DNA from 3 places in the Peribacillus sp. FSL R5-0717 genome. Region 3 is predicted to be linked to each of the others. Evidence: riboswitches for the same ligand, from Rfam matches in the RefSeq annotation. Region 3 holds a riboswitch; each other region holds the start of a gene.
What was found. Region 3 has a riboswitch for glycine ahead of glyA (serine hydroxymethyltransferase). Riboswitches for the same ligand answer to the same signal wherever they lie in the genome.

Region 1: it holds a riboswitch for glycine, as region 3 does, so the genes downstream of both, gcvT (glycine cleavage system aminomethyltransferase GcvT) here and glyA (serine hydroxymethyltransferase) in region 3, are expected to answer to the same signal.
Region 2: it holds a riboswitch for glycine, as region 3 does, so the genes downstream of both, NYE65_RS15900 (amino acid permease) here and glyA (serine hydroxymethyltransferase) in region 3, are expected to answer to the same signal.

What each region holds. Positions count from the first base shown of each region.
Region 1 is NZ_JBBOOF010000001.1:657,065-665,186, reverse strand. It holds gene NYE65_RS03245 (DEAD/DEAH box helicase) at 1-1,169, opposite strand, end outside; glycine riboswitch at 1,547-1,634, shown strand; glycine riboswitch at 1,638-1,721, shown strand; gene gcvT (glycine cleavage system aminomethyltransferase GcvT) at 1,862-2,968, shown strand; gene gcvPA (aminomethyl-transferring glycine dehydrogenase subunit GcvPA) at 2,986-4,332, shown strand; gene gcvPB (aminomethyl-transferring glycine dehydrogenase subunit GcvPB) at 4,325-5,782, shown strand; gene NYE65_RS03225 (rhodanese-like domain-containing protein) at 5,921-6,304, opposite strand; gene NYE65_RS03220 (lipoate--protein ligase family protein) at 6,506-7,342, shown strand; gene NYE65_RS03215 (vitamin B12-dependent ribonucleotide reductase) at 7,730-8,122, shown strand, end outside.
Region 2 is NZ_JBBOOF010000001.1:3,278,840-3,286,961, forward strand. It holds gene NYE65_RS15890 (sodium:solute symporter family protein) at 1-222, opposite strand, end outside; gene NYE65_RS15895 (DUF3311 domain-containing protein) at 219-419, opposite strand; gene NYE65_RS15900 (amino acid permease) at 697-2,037, opposite strand; glycine riboswitch at 2,226-2,304, opposite strand; gene NYE65_RS15905 (amino acid permease) at 2,812-4,200, shown strand; gene NYE65_RS15910 (hypothetical protein) at 4,265-4,435, shown strand; gene NYE65_RS15915 (FAD-binding oxidoreductase) at 4,573-5,922, shown strand; gene NYE65_RS15920 (hypothetical protein) at 6,031-6,243, opposite strand; gene NYE65_RS15925 (glucose-1-dehydrogenase) at 6,607-7,392, opposite strand; gene NYE65_RS15930 (GRP family sugar transporter) at 7,411-8,122, opposite strand, start outside.
Region 3 is NZ_JBBOOF010000002.1:92,227-100,348, forward strand. It holds partial or broken gene gnd (phosphogluconate dehydrogenase (NAD(+)-dependent, decarboxylating)) at 1-807, shown strand, start outside; gene NYE65_RS26275 (hypothetical protein) at 1,390-1,581, shown strand; glycine riboswitch at 1,855-1,960, shown strand; glycine riboswitch at 1,963-2,083, shown strand; gene glyA (serine hydroxymethyltransferase) at 2,170-3,420, shown strand; gene NYE65_RS26285 (serine dehydratase beta chain) at 3,436-3,954, shown strand; gene sdaAA (L-serine ammonia-lyase, iron-sulfur-dependent, subunit alpha) at 3,954-4,835, shown strand; gene gcvT (glycine cleavage system aminomethyltransferase GcvT) at 4,850-5,962, shown strand; gene gcvH (glycine cleavage system protein GcvH) at 6,036-6,431, shown strand; gene gcvPA (aminomethyl-transferring glycine dehydrogenase subunit GcvPA) at 6,433-7,785, shown strand; gene gcvPB (aminomethyl-transferring glycine dehydrogenase subunit GcvPB) at 7,778-8,122, shown strand, end outside.

The DNA of each region.
Region 1 (8,122 bases), on a different contig from region 3:
CATTGGAGATATAGTTGAGTCGCCCTATATTCCGTAAAGATAATCACTTTGTCATCAATTTTCTTGATCAGTTCCAAAGCTTTTTCAGCCTTTGAGTTCTGGACCGTTTCATTCACTTTAGTAAATAAATCATCAAGCTTTGCCAAAAAATCAGGGGAAGGCTGATCGTATTTATCTCTCATATTCTTTAATGTATAAAAGACAGCCTCTCTGCTGCTGCATGCTTCCCTTTGGAGAGTGAGAGCCGAAAACGCGCTTCCTTTTGATCCATCCGAAATTGGCTTGAATTTGGAAACAGCATCATACAATGCTTGTTCCGTTGGAGAAAATTCAATGGTGATGGTTTCTACATGCCGTTTTGTCCATTCGATGCCAGTATCGGCCCTCCGGTTTCGAATCATGACAGTGTTGACCAGTTCCTTTAGGTGTTCATCTTCAATGATGTTCCGGCCTTTCCCTTTATACTTTTCCGAAAAGAGCGAAGCATTTCCCAAGTGGCCCGGTTTCAATAACGAAACGAGGTGGAATATCTCCTCGACTTTATTTTGAATCGGAGTGGCTGTCAGGAGTAAACAAAATTTCTTTTTCAGATTTTGGACGAATTCATAGTTCTTCGTCTTATTATTTTTAAGTTTATGAGCTTCATCAATAATGATGAAGTCATATTCCTGAGTAAAGATGATATCTCGATGTGGAGCGCGTTTCGCTGTATCAATGGATGAAATGACCACATCACAGGAGTCCCAGACATAACTTTTTCTCTGAACGACTGCCGGAATATGAAACTTGGTATTCAATTCAAATGCCCATTGTGTGACAAGGGAAGCCGGAACAAGGATCAATACTTTTTTTACAAGGCCCCTAATCATATACTCTTTTAGGATCAAGCCTGCTTCAATTGTTTTTCCCAGCCCTACCTCATCAGCCAAAATGGCTTTTCCATTCATCTTTTCCACTACTTGCTTCGCCGCTTCCAATTGATGGGGAAGCGGGGTTAGCTGAGGAAGGTGCTTGGGCGCCTGTAAACCTTCAAAATCAGGGATGATAAGGTTTTCCTCCATTTGAACCGCCAACTTATAAAGCTCCCAATTTCCCCATGGACCGTCATTTTCCATCTTTTGCAGAAACTCGTCATTCCATTCAGAATTGAAGGATATATTGATTTTCATAGAAATAACTCCCTCTTAAATCATAATTTCCTTAATATAAGGTCAAAACCCGAACATTTCATATGTGAAGTAAGAAAAATATTTCTTTTTCAAAAAATATTGCAGAGATAAGTTTCTTAGGGTAGGATATAAGTATATTTAGAAAATTCCAATTTCCAAACGCTACAAAGAATTTTTGTACATCGATTTTGCAGTTCGCGTTTTCTTAGTATGGGCTATAGGCTCCTAATTTATCCAAGATTACTGAAGGAGATCAGTCAAACGGTTTCTGAAGTTTTAGGAGAATTGGCAGAGAATGCATTCCATTTATGCTCATAGGTTTTACCGATGCTTGGGGCTTATCCGCTTCCTTTCAATGGTAGACCATTTATATGCGGGTGAAGATAAGGGGAGAGACTACGGATGTAGCGCCGAAGGAGCAAACTTAGCAGTGAATCTCTCAGGCAAAAGAACTCTTATTGGACGCAACTCTGGAGAGCGCCGCCCGTTATGGGACGGCCACCAAAGGGGAAAACCTATTACATAGGTAAACTTTCAGGTTTCAGGACAGAGAAAAAGCTCAAACGGGCTTTCTCTGTCCTTTTTTGTGCTTTTTTCACATCATGAATCAGGATATATCTGATGCGTAATGACAAGAAGCTTTTGATAATGAAGCCAATTAATTTTTAAAAAAATCTGAAGGGGGTCATTTTTTGACCAATTTAAAAAGAACACCACTATTTGAGATTTATCGTGAATACGGAGGTAAAACGATTGATTTTGGCGGCTGGGAACTTCCTGTCCAATTTTCGGGTATAAAGGATGAACATGAAGCCGTACGGACAAAAGCGGGGTTATTTGATGTTTCCCATATGGGGGAAGTCGATGTTAAGGGGCCTGGGAGCCTTTCCTTTTTACAGAAGATGCTGACCAATGATATATCAAAGCTGCAACAGGGCGGTGCCCAATATACCGCCATGTGTTATGAAAACGGAGGCACGGTTGATGATCTTATCGTGTATAAAAGGGCTGAGGACGACTATCTGCTCGTGGTCAATGCAGCGAATACAGAAAAAGATTTCAATTGGCTGCAAGCTAATTTAACGGAAGATGCGCAAATTACGAATGTATCAAGTGACTATACACAGCTGGCACTTCAAGGACCAGCTGCAGAGAAGATATTACAAAAACTATCCGGAAGTACTGACTTAAGTGAAATTGGATTTTTCAGGTTCAAGGATAATGTCATGATTAACGGTATCTCCACGCTGGTATCCCGTACTGGATACACTGGTGAAGATGGTTTTGAAATATATAGCGACAGTAAAAATGGTCCTGCCCTCTGGAAGGCGATTATGGATGCCGGTAAGGAAGAGGGGGTTCAGCCGATTGGTTTAGGTGCTCGTGATACCCTGCGTTTTGAAGCGAAACTGCCGCTGTATGGGCAGGAGCTTTCGGCGGACATCACCCCGATAGAAGCCGGGATTGGTTTTGCAGTAAAAGTGGATAAGGAAGTTGATTTTTTCGGGAAAGCCGTTCTTGCTGAGCAAAAGGAAAAAGGGGCTCCCCGGAAGCTTGTGGGAATTGAAATGATTGACCGTGGCATTCCACGTCATGGGTATAAGGTCTACAGCGGAGATGAAGTCATTGGCGAGGTCACGACTGGTACCCAATCGCCAACATTGAAGAAAAACGTTGGATTGGTACTTATCGATAAGGAATTTTCGGTGCTGGATGCGGAAGTCGAAGTGGAAATCCGTTCCAAACGTTTGAAAGCCGTTATAATACAAACACCTTTTTATAAAAAACCACGTAAATAGAGGGGAATGGTCATTAGATGAAACATCGTTATTTACCCATGACAGAGCAAGATAAACAAGAAATGCTGGAAGCGATAGGGGTATCCGCTGCTGAAGAACTTTTCAATGATATCCCTGAAAGCGTTCGTTTTCAAGGAGAATACGATATCAAGCCTGCTAAATCGGAACCTGCATTAATGAAAGAATTATCAAGGCTTGCTGCAAAGAATGCGGACCTTAAAAATTATGCTTCCTTCCTTGGTGCGGGTGTCTATGACCATTACGCGCCGGTCATCGTCGATCATGTTCTTTCCCGTTCTGAGTTTTATACGGCGTATACACCGTATCAGCCTGAAATTTCACAGGGCGAGCTTCAAGCAATCTTTGAATATCAAACGATGATATGTGAATTGACGGGCATGGATGTGGCTAACTCCTCCATGTATGACGGCGGGACGGCGCTGGCTGAAGCAGCGATGCTTGCTTCAGGACAGACAAGGCGGAAGAAGATTCTCATTTCAGGAACCGTTCATCCTGAATCAAGAGAAGTTGTGAAGACATATGCAAAAGGGCAACGCGTGGAAGTGATCGAAATTCCTCATAAAGACGGTGTGACGGACTTAGCTGCTTTAAGGGAATTGGCGAATGATGACATTGCCGGAGTGATCGTGCAATACCCGAACTTTTTTGGCCGGATCGAGCCATTGAAAGAAATGGAAGAAATCATTCATGGCGTCAAGTCCATGTTTATCGTTTCCAGTAATCCGCTTGCATTGGGAGCTTTGACATCCCCTGGTGCACTCGGTGCAGATATCGTAACGGGGGATGCTCAGCCATTCGGCATTCCAGCGGCATTCGGTGGCCCTCATTGTGGATATTTTGCGGTTACTAATAAACTTGTACGGAAAGTTCCGGGCAGACTCGTCGGTCAAACGGTCGATGAGAATGGAAAAAGAGGGTTTGTCCTGACGCTTCAAGCCCGTGAACAGCACATTCGCCGTGACAAAGCCACATCCAACATTTGTTCCAATCAAGCTTTGAATGCCTTGGCAGCTTCTGTTGCAATGACCGCGCTTGGGAAAAAGGGTGTCAAAGAAATGGCCGTGCAAAATATTCAAAAAGCACATTATGCGAAAAAAGCAATTATGGCAAAAGGGGTGGAAGTGATTTTCGACGGTCCTTCGTTTAATGAATTTGTCATTAAACTGCCTGCTCCGTTTTCAGAGGTCAATAAAAACCTTTTTGAAAAAGGGATGATCGGCGGCTTCGATTTAGGAACGGTTTATCCTGAATTGAAAGACCATATGCTGGTTGCGGTAACTGAACTAAGAACAAAAGAAGAAATTGATGCACTTGCGCAGGAATTGGGGGATCAACATGAATAATCAAGATCAATCACTCATTTTTGAAATCAGTACTTCCGGCCGGATCGGGTACAGTCTGCCAGAAATGGATGTTGCAACTATTCCGCTCGAAGAAATTCTTCCTGCCGACTACATCCGTGAAGAAGAGGCAAAGCTTCCTGAGGTGTCCGAACTGGATATCATGCGTCACTATACTGCACTTTCCAAACGGAATCATGGGGTGGATTCGGGTTTTTATCCGCTTGGTTCATGCACGATGAAATATAATCCGAAAATAAATGAAAATGTGGCACGTTTCAACGGTTTTGCCCATATCCATCCATATCAAGATCCCGCTACTGTACAAGGAGCATTGGGACTATTATTTGATTTGCAGGAACACTTAACGGAAATCACCGGGATGGACCAAGTGACATTACAGCCTGCAGCAGGTGCCCACGGTGAATGGACAGGGTTGATGATGATTCGCGCTTTTCACGAAGCGAATGGAGATACAGAACGGACGAAAGTGATTGTACCTGATTCGGCCCATGGTACGAATCCTGCCTCTGCCACTGTTGCCGGACTTGAAACGATTACAGTGAAGTCCGATGAAAATGGGTTAGTCGACCTTGAAGATTTAAAACGGGTTGTCGGACCTGATACGGCGGCCTTGATGCTGACGAACCCCAATACATTGGGATTGTTTGAAGAAAATATTTTGGAAATGGCACAACTTGTCCATGACGCAGGTGGGAAGCTTTATTATGATGGAGCGAATCTGAATGCAGTCCTATCAAAAGCACGACCGGGTGACATGGGCTTTGATGTGGTTCATTTAAATCTCCATAAAACATTCACAGGCCCGCATGGAGGCGGCGGCCCGGGTTCTGGTCCTGTAGGTGTGAAGTCCGACTTGATTCCTTACTTGCCTAAACCTCTTATAGTCAAGCAAGGTGAGCAATTCGTCCTTGATTATGATCGTCCGCAATCCATTGGCAGGGTAAAACCTTATTATGGTAATTTCGGAATAAACGTGAGGGCATATACGTACATCCGTTCAATGGGTCCTGATGGCCTTAAAGCCGTCACAGAGAACGCGGTCATCAATGCCAATTATATGATGCGCAAGTTGGAACCTTATTTTGACTTACCATATAATCGTCATTGTAAGCATGAATTCGTATTAAGCGGACGGCGGCAAAAGAAATTGGGGGTAAGGACTCTCGATATAGCTAAAAGATTGCTGGATTTCGGGTATCATCCTCCAACCATTTACTTCCCGTTGAACGTGGAAGAAGGAATGATGATAGAACCGACTGAAACCGAGTCAAAAGAAACGCTGGATGCGTTCATCGATGCGATGATCCAGATTGCCAAGGAAGCGGAAGAAACCCCGGAAATCGTTCAGGAAGCTCCGCATACAACCGTTATAAAGCGGCTTGATGAAACACTTGCTGCAAGAAAACCCATTTTGCGTTATCAAGCCTAGATTAGTAGCTTACACGAAAAAAATCCCTGCCTTCCGGCGGGGATTTTTCATGTTTATGTAAGATTCCATTAAAGTCCAACTGTTGACTTTTTTTTACTTGAGCTATGGAATTAAAAAGAGCCCATGCCGAGATGGGTCTTATTTCTTTGCTTTGATTTTCCCGGTCCACATCTTGAAACCGCCCTTTAAGTGAAAAAGTTCCCTGTAGCCCTTTTTGTATAGCATGGCTGCAGCTCTGCCGCTGATGATTTCGCTTTGAGCGTACAAATATACAGGCTTGTCCGGCCTAATTTCGACCAAGCGGGTTTTCATTTGAGTCATAGGGATGTTTCTTGCGCCTAAGATATGACCATTTTCGAAATCATTCGGTTCCCGCACATCAATTAGCTGCACTTTTCTGTAGTTGGCGATAAATTCGTCCTGTGTTAGTGTTTTAACGATTTTACGCTGGCGGTACCAATTAAAAAGTGAATACGCAATAACCACTCCGAGGATGATGAGCAGTGTATATAATATTTCCAAACATAAAAACTCCCTTCTACCTTAACGAATACAGACAATCTTTATTATATAATTGCTTTACCCAATAATCAAAAAGAATTTTCATCAAATTCTTCATGACTTGATAGCACTTTCTTTTTTAGAGTGTTAAAGTCTGTTAAACTACTACATGTGAGTTTTTTGTGGGGGATTGAAAAACGTCTATCGAAATGAGGGGTAAGGATGACTAAAGAAAAATGGGGTTTTATAGATTCGGGGTATTGTTCACCGGCTTTTAATATGGCGCTGGACGAAGCCCTGTTAAACTGGCAAAGCAAAGGGGAAATTCCGCCGATCATACGCTTTTACGGCTGGGATCCAGCGACATTGTCGATCGGTTATTTTCAAAAGGCAGAAGCGGAGATTGATCTGGAAGAGGTCAAAAGGCAGGGCCTTGGTTTTGTTCGCAGGCCGACAGGAGGACGAGCGGTACTGCACGAACATGAATTGACTTATAGTGTAATCGTTCCAGAATCCTATCCGGGAATGCCAACCACCGTTACTGAAGCTTATCGTGTCATTTCTGAAGGAATATTGATGGGGTTCAGGAATCTTGGATTGGATGCTTATTTTGCCGTGCCTCGAAGCGAACAGGAAAAAGCGGCTTTAAAATCGCCCAGGTCTTCCGTCTGCTTTGATGCACCTAGCTGGTATGAACTGGTCGTTGAGGGCAGGAAGGTCGCTGGCAGTGCTCAAACCAGGCAAAAAGGCGTCATCCTTCAGCACGGGTCCATTTTGCTTGAGCTTGATGATGATAAGCTCTTTAGCGTATTTAAATTCTCTAATGACAGGGTTAAAGAGAGAATGCAAAAAAACTTAAAAAACAAAGCTGTGGCCATGAATGACATTGCCGGGAGAAAGATAACCATCCCTGAAGCGAAAGAAGCTTTCGAAAAAGGTTTTGCCGAAGGACTTTCGGTCGATTTAGAGCCATATGTCCTCACCGAAAAGCAATTGCTGGAAGTGAAGGCAATTGCAGAAAGCAAATATGAAAGCGATGAATGGAATTTCATGAGATAGAGGAAGCATAATTAGAGTGGATAATAAAAAGTTTTTTCAGATTTGTTTGACCGAATAACACATCCCTTGCAGGGATAAGCCCTAAAAGGGATGGGGAAAAAGCAAGGTCCAAATTAATTGAAATCTGATGAAAAATTATTATAAATCGACATTTTCCTCCCTTTTGCTAACTATATTAATTGATTTAACGTTTGACAAAATTAAAAGTTATTCAAAACAAACACAATATATAGTGGTTGAAATATTTAATGCGACACTATATGTTGATTTTTGAGTTTCGCTGTGATAAATTTAGGGTACTTGTTAAGCGAAACGGACATGTAAGGCTACATAAGGATTTTTGCGGCAGCAAGAACGGATCATGAAACATATAAAGGAGAGGGAATTATGTCGGTTGTAATAAAAGAAGCTTTAAAGGTTGATCTAGAAAGGTTGAATAAGGATATTTCTTTATTTCCCCAGGTTCACCCTGTAACTGCTGATATGAAAATGGCGCATAAGGGAGTGTCCCGTCTAGTCATGCTTGACCGCTATTCTTTTAAGGATACTGAAAAAATCACACTCTCGGCAGGCGATTTCGTCGTGTTGACGATTAAGGAAGATCCGAAATTCCCGGCAAGGGGTCTCGGCTACATCGTTGAAATTGATTGGGAAACCAAAAAGGCCAAGGTATTGGTGGATGAAGAATTCCGTGGCGTATTGGATAATCCGGAAGAAGTTGAGACGGGAATTGTAAACCGTCCGTTGGATATAATCGAAAAGCCTCTTGAAATATACTAT
Region 2 (8,122 bases), on a different contig from region 3:
TAGAGCGGGTGCACCCTTGCCATAAGCCCAGCCGCTGCCGCCAAGGAAGGAGAAGGTCGTATAGATTTCCCCAGCCATCAGCAGAAAGACGAATATCGCACCAAAACCGCGTCCGCCGACCGTCCATTGTTCCAAGTCCATATCTTTTCCTTTTGAAGAGCGTATTCCTAAAAATATCGATAGAAGTAAAAATGCTAAAATGATTAAGAGAGCAATATTCATTCCTGGTCACCTTCCCGATTCCTGGGATCCAGCTTATACATGATGCCGAGTATGGCAGAGGTAAGGACCACCCACATAGCCATCCAGAACATATTGAAAGGCATCCCTAATACATATGGTTCTATTTTATTAACAAAAGGTAGAAATCCCAGTATGCCTATAAAAGGAACTAGTGTAAGAATATATATAATCTTCATTAAACAACCCCCTCCGTTTTAAATAAAGTGAAACGCCCACCAATGGGTGTTTATTCTTCAATGCCACTGATGGATGGGTGAACCAAACCGGATGGAAAATTCATACATGACGGAAAAGGTCCGATAATCTATATTAGCTTACACTATTTTGATATAAAATTTAATGCAGTTGCCTGATATATTTTAGCAAAAGTGTGCAGAAAGCCGAAGGCCTAATATGTTCATATGCAGATAAAGCCTTGAATTCATATTGAGTTCAAGGCTTTATTTCCTTTAGCTATCTTTTTTTCCGATAATTATATAGTATCACCAAGAGGATGAACCAGATTGGGGTCAAGAGCAGTGATAGCCGTGTAGCTTCAGCGAATAGCATAACAATAAGGATGAACAGGAATAAGCCTAAAATGACGTAATTGATAAAAGGTGTAAAAGGAGCCTTGAAAGTCGATTCGGCTCTTAGGTCGGGCCTTGTTTTCGAATATTTGATATGGGAGATCAAGATAATGCTCCATACCCATATGAAACAGATGGCACTGATGGTAGTCACGACAGTAAATGCCTGTTCCGGTATCAGCTTGCTTAATAATGCCCCTATTGATACAACGATTGTGGATGTGAATAAGGCATTGCCCGGAACAGCGTGTTTATTTAATTTTTCCAGTTTAGCTGGGGCTTCGCCATTCCTGCTTAACGTATAAAGTATTCGGCTCGTTGAAAATAAACCGCTGTTGCATGCAGAAGCAGCGGATGTCAAAACGACGAAGTTGATGATCCCTGCAGCGACTGGAATGCCGATTAACGCAAAGACCTCTACAAATGGACTGCTTGTGGCATCCAGTTGTGTCCATGGGTTGACGCAGAGAATGACGAATAGTGCACCAACGTAGAAAAGCAAAATCCGGACAGGGATTTTATTGATGGCAGATGGAATGTTCTTTCGCGGGTTCGCCGTTTCTGCTGCAGAAACCCCGACCAATTCGACACCGACAAATGAGAAGACGACCAACTGTAAAGATAACAGGAATCCGGAAATGCCATTGGGGAACATGCCGCCATGATTCCAAAGGTTCGTTAGGGAAACCGTTCCGGTATTGGTATTGAAGCCGAGGATTAGAAGGAAAATTCCTACGATGATCAAGGCGATGATCGTGATTACTTTAATGATGGCAAACCAGAATTCCAATTCGCCAAAGATCTTAACGGTCAATAGGTTCAATCCTAACAGAATGACCAGACAAAGCAGAGCCGGAATCCATTGAGGGACATCAAACCAATATTGCATATAAACACCGACAGCTATGATATCGGCCATTGCGGTCATAATCCAACAAAACCAATATGTCCAACCGGTCACGAAGCCGGCCCATGGACCGACATATTCAGTTGCGAATTCAGTGAATGATGTGTACCCTGCATTGGATAAAAGCAATTCCCCCAGGGCCCTCATCACAAAAAACAAGGCAATCCCTATTATCATATAAGAGAATAATATGGAAGGACCTGCTAATTGTATGGCTTTTCCGGAACCTAAAAATAAACCGGTGCCAATGGTTCCTCCTATTGCAATCAGTTGTACATGTCGATTTTTTAAATCTCTTTTTAATTCTTGTTTAGCCAATTCGTACGCCCCCGTTTTTATAGTCTTGGTAGTGAATGTTTACCTGCATGGTCTTGGAGAGAGGGACGTGATTGTCGTCCAGCTTGCCTTTCCCATTTGTTGTTTTAGTCCAATCACAAAATGGACATTAAAAAAAGAGATTGGATAATACCAATCTCTTAAAGGGCTCAGAATAACAATATATCATTCGTTACTCTTCTGTCCTTTTGCCTGAGATTGTGAATCCTTCGGCGCTGCATCTTGTACAGTCTCTCCAGAAGCTGCTCCTGCTATAGTGTCATCCACAGCATTCATCGCTTGCTTGTATGCGGTTGTGAAGAAATGTCAGTCAGTGATGATTTTTCACTGCTTGATCATTTCATTATGCTTATAAAATAATATTGGAATTCTATCATCTATTTTTCGGTAGGTCAACAAATTTTTTGAAATGAAACAGGCATTATCTGTAGTTTAATAGTGGTCTGTATTTAACATAAGGTCTAAGCAGAAGTGATTGTTTTCTACTCATTATGAACGATCACTATAATAAAATACTGAACATCATTTTTTTAAAATGATATTTTCAGATTTGAAAAATCAACAAGATATTATTGGCAACTGTTTATTTCAAAAATACAATTGTATTTTTACAGAATATTTACTATTATAAGATAAGAAATCATAAATGAAGTGTTATTGATATTTTTTCGATAGAGCATTTCTAACTGCAATAATTAATAAGTTCGTGGTAAGGATAGAAAAGCATTACCGATATTGCATCTGGAGGAGTTAATCATGTCGAACAAGGAATTAAAGAGAGGGCTGGAAGCACGTCACATTCAAATGATAGCTTTGGGCGGAACCATCGGAGTCGGGTTATTCATGGGATCTGCGAGCACGATCAAATGGACCGGGCCCTCTGTAATGCTTGCTTATGCCATTGCAGGTATTTTTATATTTTTCATCATGCGTTCCATGGGTGAGATGCTTTATTTAGAACCGACTACAGGTTCTTTTGCAACCTTTGCGAGCACCTATATACATCCTTTGGCAGGTTATATGACTGCTTGGAGCAATTGGTTTCAATGGGTAATCGTCGGAATGTCCGAAATCATTGCGGTTGGGCTGTATATGCAATATTGGTTCCCGGAGTTACCGGCCTGGATACCAGGTGTAGTGGCCATGATCATCTTGGGAGCGGCCAACCTCATTTCCGTTAAATCCTTTGGGGAATTTGAATTCTGGTTTGCACTTATAAAAATCATAACGATTATATTGATGATCGTTGCCGGCCTGGGCCTTATCTTCTTTGGAATAGGGAATGGCGGGGATGCGATTGGATTATCGAATCTTTGGGAAAATGGCGGCTTCTTTACGGGAGGCTGGACAGGATTCTTCTTTGCGCTTTCGCTTGTCGTGGCTTCCTATCAAGGCGTTGAGCTTATCGGCATCACAGCCGGGGAAGCGAAAAACCCAACGAAGACCGTAACAAAAGCGATTCAATCAATTATATGGCGCATTTTAATTTTCTACATTGGTGCCATTTTCGTCATTGTGACAGTATTCCCTTGGGATCAACTGGATGACTTAGGCAGTCCGTTTGTTTCGACCTTTGCCAAAATAGGTATCACTGCAGCGGCAGGCATCATTAATTTTGTCGTCATCACTGCGGCGATGTCTGGATGCAACAGTGGGATTTTCAGTGCAGGTCGTATGCTTTACACACTGGCATTGAATGGCCAAGCTCCGAAAGTCTTTGCTAAAGTATCTAAAAATGGAGTTCCGGCATATTGCACGATCGCTGTACTATTAGGGTTGGGCATCGGGGTTATCCTGAATTACCTTGCACCGCCGCAAGTATTCCTTTATGTGTACAGTGCGAGTGTTTTGCCTGGGATGATTCCATGGTTTGTCTTACTTATCAGTGAGCTTAAGTTCAGAAAGGTAAATGCCGCTGAAATGGAGAAACATCCGTTCAAAATGCCGTTGGCCCCTTACAGTAACTATGCGACAATAGCCTTTTTACTGATGGTGCTGGTAGGTATGTGGATCAATCCTAGTACAAGAATTTCCTTGGTTGTCGGGATCGTTTTCCTAGCCTTGGTAATAGCAAGTTATTACATGCTGAAAATGGATAAACGAACACCATTGGATGTTAAATCCGATGATGAGATTTCAGGATAAGAAATTCTAGTAAAAAGCCCTTCTCTAATTCGAGAAGGGCCTTTTTTGTCCTTGTAGACCAATGGTGGAATTCACGAGTAAAACAGCGAAACTCACGAGTAAAACAGCGGAATTCGCGAGTAAAGTCGTCGAATTCACGAGTAAAACAGCGAAACTCACGAGTAAAGTCGTCGAACTCAAGGGTAAAACAGCTGAACTCACGAGTAAAGTCGTCGAATTCACGAGAAGACGTTGAATTCACGAGTAAAACAGCAAAACTCACGGGTGTAGCTAATTTGCCCCCGTAACAAGGGGGAGGAGCAGGGGGAATGTATCTTCATGCCAGTTTTTTTCATAGGATGTTACATATTTACCCGAGGAGGGGTTTATCTTTTGGAAAGAACAAAGCTTACCGGGCGTATCGTTACACCTAATGATGCTGAGTATGAGCGTGCCAGGATAAATAATAACTTAAGTTTTTCTAAATTCCCAAAGGTCATTGTGTTTTGTCAAGATTCCGATGATGTGTTGAATTCATTGAAGTGGGCCCGGGAAAATCATGCACCTTTCCGGGTTAGGAGCGGCAGGCATAGTTATGAAAATTTTTCATTAGTGAATGGCGGTCTAGTCATTGATATTAGTGAAATGTACAATATCAAGGTCAATCGTGAAAAAATGATCACAAAAATTGAAGCCGGAGCTGATTTAGGGCGAGTATATAATACGTTATGGAACTATGGCACGACGATTCCGGCAGGGACCGAAAGCAGTGTTGGTGTTGTAGGTCTTACGCTCGGCGGTGGAATAGGTATGTTAACGAGGCGCTTTGGACTTACTTGTGACAATCTGCTTGAAATAGAAATGGTAAGGGCTTGTGGAAAGAGGGGAGCCAAACTCATTAAAGCGAATAGGAAAATCAATAGTGATTTATTTTGGGCATGCTGCGGGGGAGGAGGGGGAAACTTTGGCATAGTCACTTCTCTTACTTTCAGGGTAACCCCTGTATCAAGGGTTTCCGTTTTCTCCGTCACATGGGGGTGGGAAGATTTCGAAGCGGTGTTTGAAGCCTGGCAGGATTGGGCCACTAAAGCTGATGAAGGCTTAACTTCAGAAATAGAATTCAAGGCAAAGGAAGCAAACGAAATTTTTGCTAAAGGTGAGTTTGTTGGAACGTCACATAGATTGAAGCAGCTATTAAAGCCTTTGACAAGAACCGGCTCACCAATAAATGTCATGATAAAGGAAGTCCCATATATTGAAGCCGTAAGATTCTTTGATTATCCAGCTGGAAATCAACCGGCGCATCGAAAGAGGTCAGGATCTTTCATTGAAAAAGCTTTTCCACAGCAAGCAATCGTAACTATGAAACATTTTTTAGGAAATGCGCCAAATGAAAATGCAGCCATTTGGCACCAATCCCTAGGAGGAGTGGCGGGCCTTAAAGATCCAAAGGAGACAGCTTTTTATTATCGAGATGCCATCATCGCCCAGGAGTATCAGGCTACATGGACCAATCCAGAAGAAGAGCGGCTAAACATTCGTTGGATCAAGGACCTGAAGCATGCCTTGTCACCATTTACTACCGGTGACTATGTGAATTGGCCGGATACTCTAATCAAAGATTGGCCAACTGCATATTATGGAGAAAATTTCAAACGGCTTAGGGAAGTGAAAACGAGGTATGATCCATACAATGCGTTTAAGTTCCCACAAAGCATACCGCCATTAAATAAGTGGGGTTGAAAAAGCTTGGATTCACCCAATACATTCGTTATATAAAGGCCTAATCCTGAATTTGGATATAGGCCTCTTTATTCTTGTTTTGAATCAATTAATCGATAATCCCCAAAATCATTCCGCTTGCTGAGCTTGTACTGTACTATAAACCTGATTTACGGAAGATTGGGCTTGGGCAATTTCTTGAGCCGCTTGTTTAATGGCTTCTTGTGCCAACGTTGGATCCGAGGAAGATTTTTCAATTGCTTGTGAAAGTAAGGTTTGCGTAAGGGTAACGTTAGCTTTTGCTTGATTTAATTGATTGATATCAATTTGTTGTTGAGGCATGTAGTTTCTCTCCTTATGTCATTTTTGAAATTACTCCATTAGGATGACCGTTCTTTTCTATTTTATAAGGAGTAAAATTTATTCTACGGGTTTATTTGTATATAGTGAATCACGGATGCCCCATTTTTTGCTTTCACTTGTATAAAATAAGGATCCACAAGGTCACTTCCTTCTCTTGAACGAATATAACTGACATCATTATAACTTAGGATTTGTTGGTTCCAATGCAGAAATTGATCCGAAAGGGACAACCAATCCGAGAAAAAGACCGCAAGCTTCTAGCTTGTGCAGCATCTTTGTCCAGGGTCATGAAAAGAACCACCCCAAGTTTGTGATGGGAGTGGTTCTTTTCATTAGTTCAGTTCAGCCTTTTCCTGCTTGGAAACCTGGATATTTGGTCATCCCGCCATCAGCATATAAGGTCATTCCCGTTACATAGCTCGATTCGGCGGAAGCGAGCCAAGCGGCACAAGCGGCAATTTGTTCCGGTTTTCCGATGTATCCCATCGGTATCAGGTTGATGACTTCTTGTTTAGCTTTCGGGTCATTGAATTTTTCGGCATTGATGGGTGTGTCGATTGCACCAGGTGAAATATTATTAATGCGAATCCCTTTAGGAGCATATTCAAGTGCAAGGGTTTCTGTCATCATCTTGACTCCGCCCTTACTTGCTGCATAGTGGACAAAATGAGGCCAAGGTATCCGGTCATGAACGGAAGACATGTTAATGATATTGCCCTTAATGCCATGATCGAGCATATAACTGATTGCTTCCCTGCTTGCCAGGAACATCCCCGTTAGATTTACATCGATGACTTTCTGCCAATCTTCAAGAGTCAATTTTTCGCTGGGCACTTCATTTTCAATACCAGCATTGTTGATCATGATGTCGATTGTACCAAAGGTGTCCACAGCGAAAGAAAGCAATTTCTTCACATCAGCTTCCTTTGAAACGTCACCTTGAATGGCTGCGGCTTTCCCGCCTGCAGCTTCAATCGTTTTGATGATTTCCTTATGGTCTCCATTTTCAGTGTGATAATTTAATACGATATGTGCTTTTTCTTTACCGAACCTTTCGGCCATGGCTTTTCCTAATCCTTTTGCCGCGCCAGTGATCACGACGACTTTTTTCTCTAAATCTTCATACATCATTCAGCTCTCCTTTGACTATTCTTTTGTAAAGCCAATCATGATTCCGCCAGCAATTACGAGTACACACCCGATGATGACAAAGGCCATTTGCTTTTTGGATTTTTTCTCTCCTAAAAGAAAGATGCCGCCTAAAGTGGAAATGACGATTCCCATTTGGGAAAATGAGAATGCGATGGCCACGCCCACTTTGGGATTAGCGAGCAGGAGACCGATATTGCCGACAGCCCACATCATTCCGGTAAGGATATTCCGTCCGGCATACTTATTAAACGGTTTATGTTTGATGGAAAGGAGCAAGGCAGCCAGGAACATGCCAATTGCTTGCGGCAGGATCGCCGACCATCCGTCAACCTCATTCCATCTGACGACGATGACATATGTAACATAACCCACCGTAGAAATGGCAAGGTAAAAAACCCCTTTTTTCATGCTTCCTTCTTTTTTGTTATCACCATCGCCATAGCTTGTCAGCAAGACACCTGTAATCAAACAGATGATTGCAACAATGCCGATGATGATTGTCATCTTGTCATTCCATTCCCTGAAAATGATGACCGCAAAAAATGTATTTCCTAGAATTTGCAGTCCTGTTGAGATTGGAACGGTTTTCGATACCCCGATTTCCTTGACGCTATTGAATTGAAATAACTGCCCGAATGCCCAGCCTATCCCGGAAATGATGCCGACAATCCACACTAAACTGCTCCATTCCGGCGGATTGATGAAA
Region 3 (8,122 bases):
AATCGGTTTAGGAAAAATGGGATTAAACTTAGGTCAAAACCTAATTGAAGAAAGCCACGACGTTGTGGCCTATGATTTAGATTCCGGTGCTGTAGAAGAAATGGAAAGATACGGAGCTAAGGGAACAACTAATATAGTAGAACTCATTAAATCATTAGAGCAACCCCGAATTATTTGGCTTATGGTTCCCCCAGATTCAGTTGATGTAGTAATTAGTGAAGTGACACCGTTTCTAAATATTGGCGATATTTTAATTCAATCTGGAAATTCCTACTATAAGGATACCATTCGCCGGTACAATAGGCTAAAGAGATATGGTGTGAACTTTATGGATGTCGTGTCCTCTGAAGGAAAGGAAGGTGCTCGAAAAGGTGTTTGTTTCAAGATTGGAGGAGACCTTGAAGCTTGGCGCATAGTAGAGCCCATTTTCAGAGATATATCTGTAGAAAATGGATATTTATATGCAGGAAAAGGAGGGAGTGGTCACTTCTTGAAAATGACCAACAATGGGATTGATAACGAAATGGATGACATTGGGGAAGGATTTGAATTATTAGAAAAAAGGGAACTTGACTATAACTCTGAGAATGTAGCAAGAGTATGGAAAAAGCGGTTTGGTTATTCGTCCAGGGCCTATGGATTTAACGGAAAGAGCATTTTCTAAGATGAAAAATTAGAAAAAAATAAAAAGAGTAGATATGGAATTCTTCTTGAGAAGCAAAATGGATGGCCGAAACTGCTTTTGATTTACAAACAGCCACTCCCGTCATCGCCATTTTCTTGATGAGCCATCGTTCATTAGGAAATCATTTAATGTTCATTTCCATCAGATCTAACATGCAAATGAAGGATGGAAAATTTTTCAAACAAAAGGAGGAAAATAAAATGGAAAGAAACAATACAGTTATTTTAAATGAAGTGATAGTAGGGTTATATAGCAATAAAGAATTAGATCTAATGTTAAATAAATTATCAAATTACTACCAAGTTGCTATAGCTGATTTTACTGTAAATAAAGTGAATCCAAATAGCTATAAAGAAATGATTACTTGATTGATAGTAGACTTAAGTCCATTGCATGAATACTTAAATTGGTGAACTGAGAGTCATATTAAATAAATAAAAGATGGGTTTTTACTTTACCTACCCAAACGATTACTTATCTCATTCAATATGCATCTGTCGGACAGGGAATGGAAAATCCCATTCCCTGTCCGGTGCTGATTCATACCCTCCCTATTTAAAATCAAGATTTAAACAGGGGTATTGAAAAAAAGGCATTTAAATCAAGGAGATGAAAAGTAATTACCTTACTATTAATACAGGGAAGTGGAGGTGGTGACTTAGTCGTAGAAAGTAAAACTGTAAGGTAAAGGAGAAGAATTCAAAATGAGTATGGAAAAGAAAATCAATCTAAAGAAGCCAAAGAAGTGGTGGGTATGGGTTCTAGCAATTATCGTTATAGCTAATATATCAAGTGGTTGGGACAAAGAGGAAGTTGCTAAGCAATCTTTATTGCTTCAAGGATTCTCGCAAATCTCGCAATACCTTAATTTTTTTTTTCAAACATCCATTGTTTAAAAATTTAGACAATATGTCCTTTCCCATCTTGCGCTTTTCTTAGCAACCGTTCAAAAGTGGAGCGGTTCCTAGATACAGAAACTTGTTGGGATTCAGAAAAGCAGTTAACAATTTTGATTTTTGCATAACGAATAACTTCTTATTTTATGAACTGTCAGAAAGATCTATACCGTCCATGTTTGAATTTCTGAAAATAAAGTTTTTTCAGATAATTATTGAAATTTTCATTTAAACCCGTTAACATGCAATTATAATGGAAGTTTATATAAGCGGATGATAATTGTGGGAGAGACCGAAGAAATCGATTCGGCACCGAAGGAGCAATTCCCAAAAAAACCTTGGGATAGAAACTCTCAGGTAAAAAGACTACAATTGGACGCACCTCTGGAGAGAGCTGAAAAGCCACCAAAGGGGAATCCTTTTGATGAAAGAATATTACAAGACAGATTGTTTTGTATATGTTTCATACCGAAGGTAATCTCTCAGGTAAAAAGGACAGAGGAAAGGTGGGATATTTATCCTGCCTTTCCTCTGTCCTTTTTTGTGAGGAAAGGGAGCTTGGAAGAAAATCGAGGAGGATATTTGAATATGAGTCTACAAAACTATGATTCAGAGATTTATAATGCCATGGAAAATGAAAGGGAAAGACAACATAATACGTTAGAATTAATCGCATCAGAAAACTTCGTAAGTAAAGAAGTGATGGAAGCCATGGGGTCTGTCCTCACTAATAAGTATGCAGAAGGATATCCAGGGAAGCGTTACTATGGAGGCTGTGAATATGTAGATGTGGTGGAACAAACAGCGATTGAACGCCTAACCAAGCTGTTTGGTGCTAAGTATGCAAATGTACAACCACACTCAGGTGCACAAGCAAATCTAGCTGTTTTTTATGCGCTGCTTCAGCCGGGCGATAAAGTGATGGGGATGAACCTTTCGCATGGAGGACACTTAACTCATGGTAGTCCCGTCAGCATCTCGGGGAAATGGTTTGATATTGTGTCTTATGGGGTGAGAGAAGATACTCACTTGATAGACTATGATGAGCTTGAAGCAATCGCGAAAAAAGAAAAACCAAAATTGATTATTGCGGGGACAAGTGCTTTCCCAAGAACAATTGATTTTGCACGTTTTAAAGAAATCGCCGATCAAGTTGGAGCAAAACTGATGGTGGATATGGCCCATATTGCGGGGCTTGTGGCAGCAGGTTTTCATCCATCTCCCATCCCATATGCGGATGTGGTGACAAGCACAACGCACAAAACTTTACGCGGTCCACGTGGCGGCATCATTTTAACAAATGATGAAGACATGATAAAGAAAATGAATAAAGCTATATTCCCAGGGATTCAAGGTGGGCCACTCATGCACATTATTGCGGCAAAGGCGGTTTCCTTTAAAGAAGCATTGCAACCGAGCTTTAAGATCTATGCCAAACAAATCATTGAAAACGCAGCAACACTTGGCGAAACATTAAAGAAAGCAGGCGCAATTCTTGTTTCAGGTGGAACGGACAACCATATCGTCCTTTTAGACGTTCGCCAATGGAATTTAACCGGAAAAGAAGCAGAACGATTACTAGAAGAGGCGGGTATAACAGTTAACAAAAACACGATTCCCTATGATACCGAAAGCCCATTTGTCACAAGTGGCATTCGAATGGGAACAGCGGCTTTAACGACACGTGGTATGAAGCAGGAAGAAATGGTTAAAATCGGAGAAGTGATTGCGGCTGTTTTAAAGAGCAATGGAGATACAGCTGTTCTAGAAAAAGTAAAAGAAACAACAAAAGCGATTTGTGACGGATATCCATTGTTTCAACAGTCTATAACGGTCTAAGAAGGGAGAAACAACATGGAATTCCAAAGTTGTTTTGACATTATCGGCCCTATCATGGTAGGGCCATCTAGTTCTCATACTGCTGGTGCTGTATCGATGGGGAGGTTCATTCATGAACTATTAGGTGGTTGTCCGGAAGAGGCGAACATTATTTTCTACGATTCATTTGCTGAAACGCACCAAGGTCACGGGACAGATAAAGCCCTACTTGGCGGATTACTGGGCATGGATACAGATGATTCCAGGATTAAAAATGCCATGGAGCTGACCAAAGAACATGGACTAGATTACGAATTTCAGTTTGAAGACAGCTGCCCTTATTTTGAACATCCGAATACAACAGTCGTTACGGCAAAACGTGGGGAATGGCTGGTAAAGGTAGGTGGAGCATCCCTTGGAGGCGGTTTATCTAAAATCTTTATGATTGGCGATGAAATGGTTGATATTCGTTTAAGCACTAGCGATGACTTTTCGGTACTCGCTACACATTATCATCCATATGTGTTGAAAAAAACGTCATTAGAGGGTGCATGATGGAAATTCGGTCAATGAACGAGCTAATTGAAATTTGTACACATAAACAGAAAACGATTGGTGAAGTCATGTTAATGATGGAAATAGAAAAATCGGGGAGAGATCAAAATACCATCATCAGTATGATGGAAGAACGGTTATTTAAAATGAAGGAAGCTGTTGAGAGCGGAAAAAAAGACGCCTCTACTGCACCAAGTGGCATTTCAGGTGGTGATGCCGTTAAAATGTACGATTACGTGAATCAAGGTAACCCTCTTTCAGGAAGTTATATTAGCGATGCCATGACTTTCTCACTGGCGACATCTGAAAGCAATGCGAGAATGGGAGTCATTGTCGCAACTCCAACAGCCGGAGCGGCCGGTATATTACCCGGAGTATTATTTTCGCTTCACAAAAATGACGGAACTTCCTATAGAGACTTAGTCATGGGATTGTTCACCGCAAGTGCCCTTGGGTATGTCATTGCCAACCGGTCCTTTATTTCCGGAGCGGCAGGAGGATGCCAAGCAGAGGTGGGTTCTGCAACGGCGATGGCGGCAGGGACCATTGTTGAATTAAAAGGTGGCACACCCAAACAAGCGGTAAATGCAACAGCAATTGCTTTAAAATCATTGTTGGGCCTCGTTTGTGATCCAGTTGCAGGGCTTGTTGAAGTGCCTTGCATTAAGCGAAATGTGATTGGCACATCCATTGCCTTTTCAGCTGCTGATTTATCTCTTGCAGGTGTTGAAAGTCGTATTCCATGTGATGAAGTCATTGAAGCCATGTACAAGATTGGAAAGGAAATGCCTCGAACACTTAGAGAAACAGCACTTGGTGGTCTTGCAATGACCGAAACAGGTAAAAGGGTAAAAGAACAGTTATTTAGCAAGAGATCTTAATTGGAGGTATAGCAATGAGCACAGCAACCGGATTGAAGAGAACACCGCTTTTTGAAACATATAAAAATTACGGAGCAAAAGTCATTGATTTTGGTGGATGGGAACTGCCAGTCCAGTTTTCAAACATTATAGAAGAACATGATGCTGTCCGAAAGGAAGCAGGACTTTTTGATGTCTCTCATATGGGGGAAGTGCTTGTTGAAGGGAAAGATGCAGAAAGCTATATTAATTACCTTGTCACAAACGATGTAACAAAGCTTAGCATTAATCAAGCACAGTATACTGCGATGTGTTATCCATCTGGCGGGACAGTGGATGATTTATTGGTCTACAAACTGAAAAATGATAAATTTCTTCTCGTGATTAATGCAGCAAACATTGAGAAAGATTACGACTGGATGAAGCAGCATATTAAAGGAGAAATGACACTTCGTAATATTTCAAATGACATCGCGCTGATCGCCATTCAAGGTCCAAAGGCGGAAGGCATTTTACAAAAGTTAACGGAAATCAATTTATCGGAAATTAGTGTTTTCCACTTTACTCAACATGTTAATCTGGATGGCATTACGGACGTGCTTGTATCCCGTACGGGTTACACAGGGGAAGAAGGATTTGAGCTTTATTTAGGAGCGGACAAGGCGCCAGCACTTTGGGAAAAGCTTCTGGAAACTGGAAAAGAAAACGGCTTAAAGCCGTGCGGACTCGGTGCACGTGACACTCTTCGCCTTGAAGCACGTCTTTCTCTATACGGACAAGAGCTCACAAAGGAAATCAGCCCTCTTGAAGCTGGAATCGGTTTTGTCGTAAAAACAAACAAAGAAAGTAATTTTATCGGCAAAGCCATACTTACAAAACAAAAAGAAGAAGGGGTAAAACGAATATTAGTTGGAATTGAAATGACAGGAAGAGGCATTCCTCGTCACGGTTATAAAGTGTTTTCAGGTGGGGCAGAGGAAATTGGTTTTATTACATCCGGAACCCATTCACCGTCTTTAAAGAAAAGCATAGGTCTCGCGCTTGTATCAGCAGAAAATGCTGACCTAGGAACACAACTTAAAGTGGAAATTCGTAAGAAGATGGTTGATGCTATTGTGGTAAGAGCACCGTTCTATAAAAAAAGATAATCCCGTTGCATGAAATAGTAAGCACCCTACAGTGAATATTAATAAATTTTATGAGCGAAAGGAAGAACAAACAATGACAAAAGTGATAGCTAACCTACTATACAGCAAGGAACATGAGTGGGTACTACAATTAGACGAAAACCGAGTGCGTATTGGAATTTCTGATTTTGCCCAAAAACAATTAGGTGATATCGTTTTTGTTGAAAATCCAGGAGTGGGTGATGAAGTAACGGCAAATGAATCAATAGGATCGATCGAGTCTGTTAAAACAGCTTCTGAAATCTATACCCCTGTGTCAGGTAAGGTAGTTCGTGTAAACGAGGAGTTAGATGATGCGCCTGAAATGATCAATGACCAGCCATATGAAGCAGGGTGGTTGGTAGAAGTGGAACTATTTAATCCAGAAGAGTTACAAGTACTTCTAAATGAAGATCAATACGAAACTTTTGTGAATGAAGGGGAGGAATAAAATGACAGCGACCTATCGTTATCTTCCTGATACAAAACAAGATCAAGAGGAAATGCTATCCTTTCTTGGAATCTCTTCGACAGAGGAGCTGTTTGAAGATCTCCCGAATGATATTCGTCTGGAAGAGGAGTTAAACATCCCTCATGCAATTCCTGAACCACTTCTGTTGAAAAAGATGCATCAGCTTGCTTCGCAAAACAAACATGCCAATCAATATCCAATTTTTATTGGTGCGGGTACTTATGATCATTACATTCCAAGTGTTGTGAATCATATGATTTCCCGTTCTGAATTTTATACAGCTTATACCCCTTACCAACCAGAAATTAGCCAGGGTGAATTACAAGCCATTTTTGAATTTCAAACAATGGTATGTGAGCTGACAGGAATGGATGTTGCCAATTCTTCCATGTACGATGGCTTTACTTCCCTTGCAGAAGCAGCATCACTTGCAGTTGTATCAACAAGACGTTCGAAAGTACTTGTATCAAAGGCGGTTCATCCAGAATCCCGTGCCATCTTAAAAACAGTAGCAGATGGTCAAAGGTATGCAGTGGAAGAGGTGAATCTTGCGACGGACTGTACAGACTTAGAGAAACTGCAAGAACAAATCGATCCATACACAGCAGCTGTTATCGTCCAATACCCAAATTTTTTTGGTTCTATTGAAGATTTGAAAGAAATTAAGAAAATTGCCGAGACAACAGGCGCAATGTTAATCGTTAGTGCTAATCCACTGGCATTAGCGCTTTTGCAACCACCAGGTAATCTGGGAGCAGACATTGTAATAGGTGATATGCAGCCTTTAGGGATACCAATGAGCTTTGGTGGTCCGCACTGTGGTTACTTTTCGGTTCATAAAAAGTTTATGCGCAAAATACCTGGACGTATCGTGGGTCAAACAACAGATGAACAAGGGAAAAGAGGGTTTGTGCTAACATTGCAAGCACGTGAGCAGCATATTCGCCGTGATAAAGCAGCTTCCAATATTTGTTCTAACCAGGCGTTAAATGCGCTAGCTTCCTCCATTTGCATGACAGCACTTGGAAAGCAGGGAATTCGCCATATGGCACAGCTAAACTTCGATAAAGCTGATTACATGGCAAAACGTCTTAAAGAAATAGGATGTAAGATTATGAATCAAGCACCATTTTTTAATGAATTTATTGTCGAGCTCCCACTTCCGGCTAAGGAAGTCAATGACAAGCTTCTAAAAGCAGGAATCATCGGAGGATTTGATTTAGACCGTGATTACGGCTTGGGAAATCAAATGCTCATTGCGGTAACCGAGCAAAGGACAAAAGAAGAGATTGACCAATTTGTTAATGTATTGGAGGCGATTGTACATGGTTGAATACAACGATATAATCTTTGAAATCAGTCGACCTGGTCGAATTGGTTCAAGCCTTCCAGAAAGTGATGTCAACAAAATCGATTTAAAAGATAAGCTTCCCATGCATTTGATTCGTGACATACCAGCAGAACTCCCAGAGGTGTCTGAACTTCAGCTTGTTCGCCACTACACAGCACTTTCCAATAAAAACTATGGGATTGATAATGGGTTTTATCCACTTGGTTCTTGTACGATGAAATACAACCCGAAGATCAATGAAGATGTGGCTCGTTTCGACGGTTTTAGCCGTATTCATCCGTATCAGCCAGCCGAAACGGTGCAGGGTGCACTAAAGCTT